2 regions of the Paenibacillus sp. 2TAB23 genome follow, and region 1 is predicted to be linked to the other one. Evidence: a T-box and tRNA genes for the amino acid it is inferred to sense, from the RefSeq annotation. Region 1 holds a T-box; the other holds one or more tRNA genes.
What was found. A T-box is a leader RNA that pairs with one kind of tRNA and senses whether it is charged. The one in region 1 lies ahead of leuS (leucine--tRNA ligase), so its partner is inferred to be a tRNA-Leu.
Positions count from the first base shown of each region.

Region 2: it has a tRNA-Leu gene. The T-box ahead of leuS (leucine--tRNA ligase) is inferred to sense a tRNA for this amino acid. The anticodon was not compared.

Region 1 covers NZ_JBFRGD010000003.1:270,831-281,060, reverse strand. The annotation lists gene AB4Z29_RS06530 (YdcF family protein) at 137-709, shown strand; gene AB4Z29_RS06525 (hypothetical protein) at 859-1,251, shown strand; gene AB4Z29_RS06520 (LysR family transcriptional regulator) at 1,441-2,325, opposite strand; gene AB4Z29_RS06515 (SDR family NAD(P)-dependent oxidoreductase) at 2,452-3,192, shown strand; gene AB4Z29_RS06510 (RNA polymerase subunit sigma) at 3,405-3,923, shown strand; T-box leader at 4,064-4,316, shown strand; gene leuS (leucine--tRNA ligase) at 4,398-6,836, shown strand; gene comER (late competence protein ComER) at 6,876-7,715, opposite strand; gene AB4Z29_RS06495 (ComEA family DNA-binding protein) at 7,911-8,486, shown strand; gene AB4Z29_RS06490 (homocysteine synthase) at 8,575-9,870, shown strand; gene AB4Z29_RS06485 (deoxycytidylate deaminase) at 9,930-10,230, shown strand, end outside.
Region 2 covers NZ_JBFRGD010000021.1:130,180-135,356, forward strand. The annotation lists gene AB4Z29_RS25040 (ABC transporter ATP-binding protein) at 1-848, opposite strand, end outside; gene AB4Z29_RS25045 (phosphodiester glycosidase family protein) at 1,091-3,421, opposite strand; tRNA gene AB4Z29_RS25050 (tRNA-Leu) at 4,140-4,222, opposite strand; tRNA gene AB4Z29_RS25055 (tRNA-Leu) at 4,321-4,403, opposite strand; tRNA gene AB4Z29_RS25060 (tRNA-Lys) at 4,419-4,494, opposite strand; tRNA gene AB4Z29_RS25065 (tRNA-Gln) at 4,505-4,579, opposite strand; tRNA gene AB4Z29_RS25070 (tRNA-Val) at 4,589-4,664, opposite strand; tRNA gene AB4Z29_RS25075 (tRNA-Glu) at 4,698-4,772, opposite strand; tRNA gene AB4Z29_RS25080 (tRNA-Thr) at 4,813-4,888, opposite strand; tRNA gene AB4Z29_RS25085 (tRNA-Asn) at 4,893-4,968, opposite strand.

The DNA.
Region 1 (10,230 bases):
CTGAATAATGCGATAATGTGGGAGGCGATTATTAAACGAGAGTAATGGGTCGACTGCGCTGTATGTTTCATACTCCCAAGTATGATAATATTTAGGAAGGATTACGGATGAAAAATGAGAGAATGCAGGTGAGAAATTGAACTATGTTTTCATGAAACGATTTTTAATAGCAGCAGCAAGTCTTTTCATCTGGTTTATCATTCACACTGCTTTCTTGATAGTAGATGGTTTGAATGATGAATTGAAGCCTGTTGACATAGCTGCAGTATTGGGAAATAAAGTAGAAGTTAATGGACAGCCTTCCGAGCGGTTAAAAGCAAGATTAGATACGTCCGTAGAACTTTATGATGGAGGCTATTTTAATTTCATCTTAGTTAGTGGTGGTATTGGTAAGGAAGGTTTCGACGAGGCAAAGGCTATGAAATTTTACCTAATAGATAAAGGGATACCGGAAGATAAAATTATAGAGGACAATAATGGCTACAACTCATATATGACCGCCCAAAATACCAGCAAGATTATGGATGAATTAAAATTGGACTCCGTTATGGTTATTACACAATATTTTCATGTATCAAGGACCAAATTAGCGTTTAGAAAAATGGATATTAAGGAAGTGTACGCGGCTCACGCCAACATTTTTGAGTTTAGAGATATTTACTCAATAATACGAGAATTCCCAGCTTATTATAAATATCTTTTTAAATAAACAAGAGGGTGTTCATTATACTTGAGAAGATGTATGCAAAAAACGTAATGGATTCATTATATAATCTTTTTATTTATATTAGGTTTGATCCATTGAATCCTACACTTTATGATGTTTTACATACGTATCAATACTGGTTGCATAAGGACATGAAGATTAATTATCGTTCAATTAAGAAATTAATAAATGAACTGAATTTAGTTGAAGACCACGAATACAAAACAATTATTATCTCAGAACTTAAGAAAATGCGGTTATTTGATGGTGCTAATAATATGGAAAGAATTCATCAGAGCATTCGTCCTATCAAATACATAATAGAAAATTTATTAATTGCAATTGATCAGAAGGAGACAGAAAAGATAAGAATTATGGCAAGTTCAGTACACAACTACCCAGCATTCATTTTAGGTAAATATAATTGTAATGCAATTGATTTTTGGAACGAACATATTAATTACTACAATAGTATTTTTCAAAGCGATTTTATGAATGACTGGAAGTATTTGTTTATAGAATATTATTCGAAGAACGAGAAATGATTATTACCCAATAGAAGAATAAATTAAGGATTAGACTGGTTGTGTTGATCCTATACGTTTTTCGAATTAGAAAACCGTCAAGCGTCGTAAATATGTATTAAACTGCAACGAACAAAAGAAACAGCGACAGTCATGGACATTAAAAAGTCTAGACGGTCGCTGTTTTTTTATTGATATAAAGCAATCATACTATTCTTTAAGAAGCTCCTGCTTAATATGCTGATAGAGCTTCGCACTTGCCAGTTTTAAAGGAAAATCCGAAGTTTTGCAAACAATTCCGAAAGTCATGTCGATTCGATTGCCACACATATTCCGTACTAATGTTCCTGCAGGTACTGGGTTCAAAACTACCTTTGGAACGAGTGCGATACCGAATCCGCTTTCGACATAGTATTTCAGAGCTGTCATACTGCCAATTTCCATCGTATCCAGAGAAAGATTCCCTAAATCCTGCAATACCATCTCAAGTTTCCTACGGTATGGACAGGTCGCTGACGTAATGAGCAGACGATGCCCTTGAAAATCATCTGGCTCAATCACTGGTTTTTCGGCAAGCGGATGATCCTCCGGTATCAATACCACGAATTCTTCCTTGAACAAGGGTTCAAAATAAAGTTCAGACCCTAGATCCGGAGCCGAGCAAAGAGCAAAATCAACCTCCCCCATTAGTAGTCGTTCGCATAACACTGGCGTATTGGCAAACTCTATGGACACGCGAATTTTCGGATTATCGGCTATGAATTTCTTCAGAATAACAGGTAAACGGTAACTGGCGGTTGGCTCCGTCACCCCAAGCCGAACATTTCCTGCCTCTCCTAACTGTAAATCCGACAAATTCTCTTGTAATTGCTCAATACTCTTTACGATTTGTAAACTTTGCCCGTGGAATAGCCTGCCAGCTTCCGTTAAACGGAGACCTTTTCCGCGTTCGATTAGCTGAATGCCCAAGTCGGATTCAAGCTTTTGAATTTGCATCGTAACAGTGGACTGTTGATAATTCAATTCATCTGCTGCACGGGTAAAACTACCGCATTTCACAATCGTTTGAAACGTTTTTAACGTTTTCAGATCCATTGTCGAATTCCCCTTGTTTATCCTTCATTTTTTTTGAATGTAACAATCATTTAAATCAATTATACAAATTCAAAATGAGAATCTACAATTATTTATATCATGGAAAAACAAAAGGAGATGTAACAAATGAATTTACGAAATAAAGTCGCACTAGTTACCGGCGGTGGTACAGGAATCGGCAGAGCTACTTCTTTGTTGCTTACTAAGAGGGGGGTAACAGTGGCGGTAAACTACTCACGCTCTAGAGTCGAGGCGGAAGAAACCGTATTAACTATCAATAAAGAAGGTGGTCGAGCAATAGCCGTACAAGCCGATGTTTCCAAAGACAAGGAAGTCAGAGGCATGATTAAATTACTGGTACAACAATTCGGTACTATTGATTTGTTGGTGAATAATGCAAGCATCACTCGGCATATCCCGCTTGATGATCTTGAAGGGGCAACAGAGGAAATATGGGACGAGCTCTTTGATGTCAACGTGAAAGGAATGTTTTACTGCTCTCGAGCTGTTGCCCCGTTTATGAACCGCAATAACGAAGGTGCTATCGTTAATTTAGGCAGTATAGCAGGACAAACAGGATTAGGTTCTTCCCTTCCGTACGCGGTATCCAAATCGGCAATTCACGGCCTCACGAAATCGTTGGCACGAGCCTTAGCTCCAAACATTAGAGTCAACTGCGTCGTACCAGGAGCCGTCGCAACAAGGTGGTGGGCTGGAAGAGAAGAACAGATGCAAAAATTAGCTCCCAATCTTCTATTGCAACGAATTTCAACACCCGAAGATATTGCTCAATTGATATGTGCAGCTCTGGAACAAGAAGCAATGACGGGACAAATCATCACTGTAGATAGTGGTCAGACGTTGTAAAAAAGCTTGTCCATGGCTCTCATCTTCAGAAATATCTATCCCAATAATTGGGTTCGTTTCATCTCTCACTATAACTGGTTCATCATATAATACGAACGGTTAGGATAGCTCCGTGGAACTTTTCGGTGATATTGGAAACGATGGAGTGAATCCATACGTCGATATTAGAAGAATAATCAAAAAAATAGCGGAGTTGAAGGGAGCATTTATTCGTGCAATTGAAATACGGTTTATTATGGGTTGCAATTGTAATGGCACTAACAGGTTGTTTTAATAGGGAGAACACAAATGAGCTTACACCAAGTCCAACCTCAACGTCATTACTTGATTTTAAGCTATCCGACAAAGAACAAGAGGCCTATACCAACTTTCAAAAAGACTTAAATGAACAACAATTAAAAGAGCTGGAACCTATTAGTATTGCTAAGTTATATGTTGAAGCAAGATTGGACAATAAAAATGATGTTGCTTATGCACTATACACGGATAGAGAGGGGTATGTTCAATGGACAAAAGAGGAGGATGAAAAAATTCTTATTTCAGATAGAGGAGAAAGAGAACAAATCCTCAAAACGTTCAATAATATTGAAAATGGGAAGTTCATACAAACAAGCGATTTTACGGGATATATTGAATATCAGTCAAGCGAAGATGCAAAAAATAAGTCTGGCTTTCAAATGATTAAAGATGATGATGGTATTTGGAATGTTTCCTTTCAGCCTATCCAGTAAAAAAATTACTTGCATCTAACTCTTATCATGGTGTATCGCTAGCTCTATTCGGCACGGTCCTGGACAGGAACAAGCAAGTCACCGATGTCTTGACACCGAACCTCACGATCTTTATAATCGAAACTAACCATTTTTATGCATATGGAGCGTTGAAGAGGAACAGTAATTTCGTTGGCTAGGCTTAGAGAGCCGGTGTTGTAGGGTGAAAGCCGGACCTGCTGCGGAATGAAGCTCGCCTTGGAGCTGTGCGTATAATCCATCGGCGAATTGATCGATAGTCGATAGGGAATAGCACCGTTTGGCCCGCGATAAGGGCGACAAGTGAGCGTTAGGCAAAGCATGCCTGCCGCTAACTAGGGTGGTACCACGGGAGAACAACCTCTCGTCCCTAGCGTTAATCGCTAGGGGCGGGAGGTTTTATGTTTTTATTCAGGTATCCGCAACCAGCATATACATTTAGGAGGAAATCAACGAATGAGTCAAGAACAGCAATTTCACGGCTACTATCCGCTTGTCGTAGAGCCGAAATGGCAGCAATTCTGGGATAAGAACAAAACGTTTCAAACGACCGAAGAGGCGGGCAAACCGAAATTTTATGCATTAGATATGTTTCCGTACCCTTCTGGAGCAGGTCTGCACGTAGGTCATCCCGAGGGCTATACGGCTACAGATATTGTATCCCGCTACAAACGGATGAAGGGCTATAACGTGCTTCACCCGATGGGATGGGACGCTTTCGGATTACCGGCAGAGCAGCATGCTTTGGACACGGGACAGCATCCGCGCGACATTACGTTTAAAAATATTGATAACTTCCGCAGGCAAATCAAATCGCTCGGCTTCTCGTACGACTGGGATCGTGAGATTAGTACGACGGATCCTGAATATTACAAATGGACACAATGGATATTTATTCAATTGTATAACCGCGGACTTGCTTATGTAGCAGAGGTTTCCGTTAACTGGTGTGAGGCGCTTGGTACGGTTCTAGCGAATGAGGAGGTCATTAACGGCCTAAGCGAACGGGGGAATCACCCGGTTGTCCGCAAGCCGATGCGTCAATGGATTCTCAGAATTACGGAATATGCCGATCGATTATTGGATGACCTGGAAGAGCTGGACTGGTCGGAGAGCATAAAGGATATGCAGCGGAACTGGATTGGGAAATCGAAAGGCGCGGAAGTTACCTTCGAGATCGATGGCCATGATGCAGCGCTTGTTGTGTTCACTACACGTCCCGATACTTTATTCGGCGCTACCTATTGCGTATTGGCGCCTGAGCATGAGCTTGTAGCAGCAATCGTAACCGAGGATCAACGGGGTGCTGTTCAAGCCTATCAAGAGGCTGCAGCTCGCAAGAGCGATCTTGAGCGTACAGATTTGGCAAAAGATAAATCAGGCGTGTTCACTGGGGCATACGCGATTAATCCCGTTAATGGCGTGAAAACGCCTATCTGGATCGCTGATTATGTGCTTGCCGGTTATGGAACCGGTGCGATTATGGCTGTTCCTGGACATGATGCTCGCGACTGGGAATTCGCGAAGCAATTCGACCTTCCGATCGTAGAGGTCGTACAGGGCGGCGATATTGCGAAGGAAGCCTATGCCGGCGACGGGGAGCATGTCAACTCGGACTTTCTCAATGGCTTGAAGAATGAGGAAGCTATTGCGAAGATGATCGAGCATTTGGACACGTCAGGCAAAGGCAAGGGTAAAATTACGTACCGGCTTCGCGATTGGTTGTTCAGCCGTCAGCGTTATTGGGGTGAGCCGATTCCGATCATTCACTTGGAGGACGGCACAATGAAAACCGTTCCCGAGGATCAATTGCCGCTCTTGCTTCCTGATGTGGATGCGATTACGCCTTCAGGTACGGGCGAATCCCCGCTAGCTGTCGTAACGGATTGGGTCAACACGATTGATCCTGAAACGGGAATGAAGGCTCGTCGTGAGACGAATACAATGCCGCAATGGGCGGGAAGCTGCTGGTACTACCTGCGATTTATCGATCCGAAAAACAACGAGCAGCTTTGCTCGCCTGAGAAACAAAAGGAATGGCTTCCCGTAGATCTATACATCGGCGGTGCCGAGCATGCCGTACTGCATCTCTTGTATGCCCGCTTCTGGCATAAGGTGCTCTACGATATTGGCGTCGTTGATACGAAAGAGCCGTTCCACAAGCTGGTCAACCAGGGTATGATCCTTGGCAACAATAACGAGAAGATGTCCAAGTCACGCGGCAATGTTATTAACCCGGATGATATCGTCAATGAATTTGGCGCAGACACCTTGCGGATGTATGAAATGTTCATGGGCCCGCTGGAAGCGACAAAGCCTTGGAATACAAACGGCGTCGAAGGCACTTACCGCTTCCTCAGCCGCGTATGGCGTCTGTTTGTTAATGAGGATGGCAGCTTGAATGCCAAAATCAGTGACGGTGATACGAGTGATGCCTTCAAACGCACATGGCACCGCTCCATCAAGAAAATCACAGAGGATTATGAGGGACTTCGTTTCAATACCGTAATCAGCCAGCTGATGATTTTTGTCAATGAAGCTTACAAGACAGATTCACTTCCGAAAGCGGCGATGGAGCAATTCGTTCAATTGCTTTCCCCAATCGCTCCGCATATTGCCGAGGAGCTATGGGAAAAGCTGGGACGTACAGATTCTCTTACTTATGCAGCGTTTCCGACCTTCGATAGGAGTTGGACCGTTGATCAAGAAGTTGAAATCGTCGTTCAGGTTAACGGTAAAATAGCGGACCGTGTGTCCATTGCTGCTGATATGGATGTTGCAGAGATGGAAAGCATGGCGAAAGAGCTTGAGAAGGTACAGGAGCTGATTGCCGGCAAAACGATACGCAAAGTGATCGCGGTTAAAGGGAAGCTTGTAAATATCGTAGCTAATTAATACAAATTGAAGAGGTGAACGGTTATAGCTGAAGAACAGCTATTGTCCGTTCACCTCTTCGCCTATAAAGGCGGATGAAACTTTGGCAAGATCTTCTTGGTACTTCGCATGTGTCGTACGGATCAGCTGGTTGAATACGCCGTCCGTTTCTCTCCGGAGCATGCTTAATGCTTTGGCGGTGATGCCGCCGGGTACAGCTACACGTTCCTGTACTTCTGAGGGAGTCATGCCGCCATCGGTCAGCAGTAACCCGGTGCCGAGCAGCATAGCGCTTGCGACCCGCAGCGCTTCGTCGCGTCCGATGCCTGTTTCCTCGACAGCGGCATCAACAAACTGCTCCAGCAAGAAGGAGATAAATGCTGGTCCGCAGCTCGAGAGGTCGGAGACCACTCTCGTATAGCTCTCATCTATGCGAAGCGGCTGGCTGATGTGGGAAAGCAGATTTTCCAGCTGCTCTTTGTCCGTTTCGTCCATCGTCTGACCGTATATGCAGAGCGAAGCGCCGCTCCAAACATGGTTCGTGATGCTTGGTATGACTTTTGCGATTTTGCAATCGAGCTCTCCCTCCAAATGCGAGATAAGCACGGGGCTTGTGATCGAAACGACAATTTGATTCGGTCGCAGAACGGATTTGATATCATCCACAGCTTTTTTGAATTCGAGCGGTTTAATGCACAGAAATATAATATCGCTGCCCCAGGCTGCGTTAGCATTCGTATTTTCGGCTCTCATGCCGGTATAACGGTCGGCTAATGCTTTCGCTTTCGCAAAGGTACGGTTGCTGACAGCGATTTGTGCTGGCGATAGCGCACCCGATGCTATCAGTGCTTCGATAAGCAGGCTGCCCATCGTGCCCGTTCCGATAAATCCGACATTCATGCTAAACCCTCCTATAGGTTAGGTGCGCGTTTGATTAGCCGAAAAGTGAGGCAATCGACGGCCAAGCGCGTGCAATCCCGAGCCGCCCAAGTCATGCAGGTCAATTTTTTCGGCTGCTCTCTTACCTTATTCCAAGGGACTTGTTTAATATGTCACTCATTTCCAAATAAAAAAAGAGAAGGAAAGGTGCTGTGAATGATGAAAAAAGGCGCATCAATGCTTAGCAATAAACGGCTGCTGCTCGTTTCCGTTCTAATCGTGACGGCGGTCATTCTCCTTTGTGCCTCCTTGCTAGAACCGAAGCGTACGGCTGCAGGAGAATGGCTGCCGCTGAATGAGGAGGTTGCGAATGCGTTGACGGAACTGGATAACAAGGATGAACGGCATATTGAGACTGCTGCTGATGCGGTATCTGAGCCATACAAGAAGGAGTCTGATCCTAGTGGAGATGCTTCCGGGCAGTCGGAACCGACTGGGGCAGTGGAAGCCGTAACGGATTCAACGGATGATGTAGATCCTAAGGAGAACAACAATAATCTCTCGCTCGGACAATCGGAACATGATGAGGAAGCAGATAAACTCGATATTAATCGTGCCAGTGCGTCAGAGCTGGATGCGCTCAAAGGGATTGGTCCGGCCAAAGCCGAGGCAATCGTGGCGGATCGCGAAAAAAACGGAAAGTTCATTTCTACTACTGACCTGCTGCGGGTTAAAGGAATTGGCGAAAAACTGTTACATGCAATGGAAGATAGCATTGTAGCTCGTCCATAATTGTGAGAGAATGGAAAGGAGCAGGTGCTTTCACCCAATGCTTGCCATTATTTCATTATTTATTAATTGATTAAAAGGAGTCGAGAAAATGTCAGAACAACGCAAGCTTTCTCTTGATACGCTATCCGTCCACGGAGGCCAGCAAATCGATCCGACTACGATGTCGCGTGCAGTGCCGATCTACCAAACGACATCCTACGGATTCAAAGATACGGATCATGCGGCGAATCTGTTCGCCTTACAGGAGTTTGGCAATATTTATTCCAGAATCATGAACCCAACTTCAGATGTATTCGAGAAACGGGTAGCGGAGCTTGAGGGTGCTCCTGCAGCACTCGCGGTTGCTTCTGGCCAATCGGCTATTACATATGCGATTCTTAATATCGCTGGGGCAGGAGATGAAATCGTTTCCGCGACGAGCTTGTATGGCGGTACGTACAACTTGTTCTCCATTACGCTCGCAAAGCTTGGCATCACTGTTCGCTTTGTTGATCCTTCCGATCCGGAAAACTTCCGCGGTGCGATCAATGAGCGTACGAAAGCGGTTTACGCGGAAACCATCGGCAATCCAAAAGGTGATATCATTGATATTGAGGCAGTTGCGTCAATTGCGCATGAGAATGGCATTCCGTTTATCGTGGACAACACGTTCCCAAGCCCATATTTGTGCAGGCCGATTGAGCATGGCGCAGATATCGTTGTCCACTCTGCCACCAAATTTATTGGCGGCCACGGTACTTCGATTGGCGGCATTATCGTGGACGGAGGCAAGTTCGATTGGAAAGCCAGCGGCAAGTTCCCGGGCTTGACTGAGCCTGACCCAAGCTACAACGGCGTGGTGTATACGGATGCGGTTGGTCCGGTAGCCTACATTATTAAGGCACGCGTACAACTATTGCGCGACATGGGTGCAGCGATCTCGCCTTTCAACTCCTTCCTCCTGCTTCAGGGACTTGAAACGCTTCATCTCCGGATGGAACGCCACAGCTCCAACGCGCAGAAGGTTGCCGAGTATTTGGAGAGCCATGATGCTGTTGAATGGGTGAATTATCCAGGTCTTGAGAGCCACCCGACCTATGCGCTCGCACAAAAGTATTTGCCTAAGGGTAAAGGCGCGATCATGACTTTCGGCATTAAAGGCGGCGTTGAAGCCGGCAAGAAAGTGATCAATTCAGTTGAGCTTTTCTCCCACTTGGCGAATGTAGGCGACTCCAAGTCGCTTATCATTCACCCGGCAAGCACGACGCATCTGCAATTGTCCGAGGAGCAGCAATCTAGTGCAGGCGTTTCTCCAGGTATGATCCGTCTGTCTATCGGCACGGAAGGCATTGAGGATATATTGGCCGATCTTGGCCAAGCCATAGCGGCAAGTCAACACATTTAATCGACAATTAGCGATGCAACTAGAGCATCAAATGCACCAAGAGAAAGGAAGTAAGAAGGATGAATACCGAAACACAGGATGCCGTCCGCAAAGACTGGGATACTTATTTTATGGATATCGCCTATATGGTTTCGACCCGCTCGCGTTGTCCGCGCAGACATGTTGGATCCGTACTTGTGCAGGGGAAGAAATTGCTGGGGACAGCTTATAACGGGGCGCCGATGGGCGTTCAGGATTGTCTGGAAGCAGGCTGCATGATTTCGGAAGAGGTGGAGATGAGGCTGGTGGACGGCAAGGAGCAGCTGTTCAAGAAGCAGCGCTGCATCCGCACGATTCACGCGGAGCAAAACCTGCTGCTGT
Region 2 (5,177 bases), on a different contig from region 1:
GCAGCTGTCAGCGTCTTCTCTTGCTCCGCACTTCTCTTAACCGCTACTTTGTCGGCAGCCGGTTGTCCAGCAAGCGCATAAGGCAAGCAAAGCGGAACGCCTGTGCGCGGATCCGGAACGATATCTGCTTCAATATTGAATACTTCGCGCATAATATCAGGCGTCATAACTTCAGCTGGTGATCCCTCGCCAACAACAACACCTGTCTTTATAGCAATCATATGGTGCGCATAACGCGTTGCATGGTTTAGATCATGTACAACCATGACAACTGTACGGTTGTTCGTTGCGTTAAGCTTTTGAAGCAAATGTAGTACCTCGAGCTGATGCGCCATATCAAGGAAAGTTGTTGGCTCATCCAGAAACAGGATATCTGTTTCCTGTGCCAAGGACATCGCGATCCAAGCGCGCTGACGCTGACCGCCTGATAAATGGTCAACTGGTCGGTCTGCGAAATCAGTCATGCCAGTCGCTTCGATTGCCCATTGTACGATACTACGGTCTTCCTTGCTCATCGAGCCAAAACCCTTCTGATAAGGAAAACGTCCGTAGGATACAAGCTCGGCTACTGTCAGTCCATCTGGTGCGGTAGGATTCTGCGGCAAAATGGCCAGCTGCTTCGCTACTTCCTTCGTTGATTGCTTATGAATCGATTTGCCGTCCAGAAGCACACTGCCTTGGGATGGATTCATAATACGGGCCATCGTTTTCAAAATCGTCGATTTGCCAGAGCCGTTGGCTCCAACCAGCGCCGTAATTTTCCCTTGTGGTATAGCAATGTTCAAATTCTTGACGATAAGACGATCATCATAACCAATATCAAGACCCGAAGTCGTTAGACGAATCATTGGACATGCACGCTCCTTCTGCTGCCGCGGCAGACATCTTCTGAATGTAAAAATAAGTATAAGTATATGGATTCCGTTTCTTCAAACGAAAATTGATAACGATTATCATTGACGTTTTAATGATAATGTTTCTCACGTCAAAAGTCAATGGTTAACTCTGTGACAGATTATACTTCTATAGATTATGAACCTTTTCAAAAAATAAAACCGTCCTCAACACGAGGACGGTTCATACTGCTCTTTTACCACTTCAACTTTGTTCCGAAAACGAGACCGTTGCTAATCAGCCTGCCAGGCGTCGTAATGAGCTTGCCTTGGGCATACATACCTGAGGATGCGCCGCCGTCCAAGTTCATCGCCTGCACAGCGCCAAGCTGCAGCATGATTTGTCCCCATTGCTTTATAGTTGATTGAGACACGGTCGCCAGGACGACAGTTCCATCTTTTCTAACGAGAATACCGCTTCGCGCTGCAGAGTCTGTTAAAATTTTGGAGCTGCTGAAGCCTTCTCCCGCAGGGTTGATCGCCAGCTTCCCGTCTTTCACCAGCCTAGGGCCTGCTCCAACTGCCGTATGCACGCGTGACCAGGCAATTGGCGTTCTTGATAGATTAGTCATCTCAAGCTTATAGTCTACGACCGTGCCGACCTTGAAGCGTTCCGCCAGCTTTTCTTCTGAGCCTATAAAAACAAGTACGTACCCATCCGCTGGAATGCTGACGTTCTCTTTCTTGCTAATCTTTGTCACTTTCCCCTTACTCACTGTTATTGCCGTGCCTAAAGCAAAGCCAACCTTTGCTCCTCGCTTCGGCGTAAACATAATAGCTGAGGAAGCACCAGCCGACGGGGTACGATTAATGAAGTAAACATACCAATTATTCGGGAAGGCAAATGAACCGTCCGTGCCTCCTAGCACTTTAACGCGAAGCGAATCCATCATGACGGTGCCGTCCCATGTAAAACCGATTGCGGTGCCCGTATTGCCGATATGCTCCACGTTGCCGTCTGTAATGATCGTGCCGTACGGCTCCGGGATGCCTCCGTAAGCCTCGAAGTAGGTGCCATTGATCGCAGCGTCCGCGTTGTAGGCTTTTGCAATCGACACTAGCGGCTGAACAATGCCAACCTTGCGGCTTGCTAGACCTGCCGTCATTGGAACTCCCTTAGGAATAACCACCGTTTGAACTGTATAGGACTTGCCAGATACACTGACCTTCTTCGCCTCACGCTTTACCTTCAGCTTGGAGGCCGAAGCAGCAACCTGAACAGGAAGCTTGAGCTGGCCTTTGTATCCGCTCGTTATGACGTCGACATATAGGTTTGCTGAGCCCGCCGCCATTGGGGTCACAACGCCTTTATCCGTAATGCGGACAATCGCCGCATTATCTGAGCGGAAGCCGAGGGCGACGGGATCGGACAGCTTCAGCTTGTCCGTGAGCAGGAGCCTCGTATCCAGCGGCAGCTTCAGCGTCGCCGCTGCGTAGGTAACCGCGACGGGCCGGACAGGCCCCGCCGCGATGAGCTTGCTCCCGGACGCATACGCGAAGCGTCCGGCACCCATCGGCGCCACGCTGCTCGCGGGAACCGCGGCGTGCCCGCCGTAAGTGTACAAGATCGACTTGGCGGAGCCGTCGATCGCGTACACAGCGCCGGATCGGCCGCCGGCCAGCACGATGCCGGCGGCAGCATCCGGCGCCAGCGCCGCGGGGCCGTAGCCCCCTGCCCCGGCGGCGCTGATGCGCCATAGTTCCGCCCCGTCTGCGAGGCGGAACGCAGCAATGCCGTTGCCGCTAAGCTCTGCGGCAACGACAGCTCCTGCATCCCCCGGCAGAAGCACCGGGGATGTCCAGCCGCCTGCGGGCGCAGCCGCAAGCTCGCGCGTGAATCGGACTTTGCCGTCCTCCTCATACGCAGCGACCGCTTTGCCCGCAAGCAGCAGCACGCCGCCGCCAACCCGGTCGGCGGCAAGCTTAGCCCCAAGCAGCGGCTGTTCCAATGCCGCCTCCCATACTACCGCTCCGCCACGCACTGCGTAAAGCGTGCCGTTGCTGCCTAGGGCGTACACGCCGCTCTTACCTGCAGCGAGCTCCTTTACCGTGACGCCGTCAGGCAATAAAGCTGCCTGCTTCTCACCTGTACTGCTTAGCGACAGGATCGCATGCTGGTATGAAAAATACGGATAACCTTCTCCATCCGTCACCACGCCGGAGGGCTGCAGCTGTTCTTTTTTATTCTTGAAATAAAAAATACCTGCCTGCCCTCCATTTGCCGCCATATCATATTTGAACAGCCGTGCGCCCGTGCCTGCTATATAAATCTCGTTTTTCCCATTTATAGCTGGAGCAGACAACTTGCTGTAACTGTTCACACGCTTCACTTCTTTGCCTTTCCCGTCCAACACCGATAACCATCCATTAGCAGTCACCGTAAAAAGATTTCCATTGGGCAAAACAAGCGGTGCATACAGCATACCTTCCGCTGTATACCGCCAATACTCCAGTTCCGCTTTGCTGCTTGCTGGATTCTTTGCCGCTGCAGCTCCGTTTATTGCCGTGTTTGATGGTTCGGCGGCCATTATGCTCCTGTTTCCAAGGGCAGCAGCAGTCTGCAAACCGTGGCTTCCTATATGGCTAATTCCAATTATCATGATTAGCAAAACAATAAAAGCTCTAAGTTTGTGGTTCCTCATTTTTTGATGCATCGCTCTAGTCTCCTTCATCTTCATAGATTCCAAATAGTCCCAATGAACTATATCGACAGCTCGATGCACAAAATGAAGAGAATTCTCACCTAACAAAACTCATCATTACAATAGGCTAGCATCCTGTTAACCAATGCTATTCATTGCTATTCAGTGCTCTACCCATGCAGCAGCAACTAGACAGATAAACCCTTATCGGTTCCTGCTCATGAATCATTCAATTGGTTTATCGTTCATTTCCTTAATCTTTAAGCTGATTGATATTTAACGACAGTCATTTTATTCGATTGTCTTGATAAACGACCGATATAGATGAGTTTGGAGATGAGTTGGAGATTGCTTAAACGATGGGTGTAACTTACGGGGGACGATTAGCTTAATGCACCGTTAGGTTCAATTTCTGACATTGTTTCTTGGGGATATAGGGAGAGTCGCGAACAACATACGGATATCATGTTTCATTTCAGAAAATTCATTTCAGTCAATGACAAGCAGATATTACAATTGAACAAATGAAGCGAAAAGACAAGCTTAACCATTCAAGTATGTAAACAGCAAAAAACCCTTGTTCGCCAAGGGTTTTCTCATGGTATGGTGCGCGTAGAGGGACTTGAACCCCCACGGTCGCCCGCTAGATCCTAAGTCTAGTGCGTCTGCCAATTCCGCCATACGCGCATATTTCATTATGTTCTTGCTAAACCATGTTGTGTAGGACTTCCACCTACGTTACTTTGTTGACATACAAAGTGCTTCCCGATTAAGGGTGTTAAAGATGGTGCGCGTAGAGGGACTTGAACCCCCACGGTCGCCCGCTAGATCCTAAGTCTAGTGCGTCTGCCAATTCCGCCATACGCGCGCGTGAGATAAAAAATGGTGAGTCATGTAGGATTCGAACCTACGACACCCTGATTAAAAGTCAGGTGCTCTACCAACTGAGCTAATGACTCATAGTATAAGTGGCTGGGGATTCAGGGATCGAACCTGAGAATGACGGAGTCAAAGTCCGTTGCCTTACCGCTTGGCTAATCCCCAACAGCGATATGGTGGACGCTGACGGGATCGAACCGCCGACCCTCTGCTTGTAAGGCAGATGCTCTCCCAGCTGAGCTAAGCGTCCAAGTATATAGGCGCCTTTTGTAAAAAAGGAAATTGGTGACCCGTAGGGGACTCGAACCCCTGTTACCTCCGTGAAAGGGAGGTGTCTTAACCACTTGACCAACGGGCCATGCATAAATGAAAACTTGTCCTCAAAGTTGAAAGAGTACTGGAGCTCTCAACCGGATTCGAACCGGTGACCTCATCCTTACCATGGATGCACTCTACCTACTGAGCTATGAGAGCATAATGGCTCCCCGAACAGGACTCGAACCTGTGACAACTCGATTAACAGTCGAGTGCTCTACCAACTGAGCTATCAGGGAACATTGCATATTTGCGTTGAAATGTCTCCAAGAGCTTCAACTGCAAAAGAGGCACGGTTGAACAACAAGGCATTGCGCCCTGAAAACTGGATACGAAAGATAAGGTTTGCTGAACCTTCTTGCTGCTGTCTACCGGATGTATGGGTCACGGTAAACGTGTTTAGGATAAGCCCTCGACCGATTAGTATTCGTCAGCTGCACACATTGCT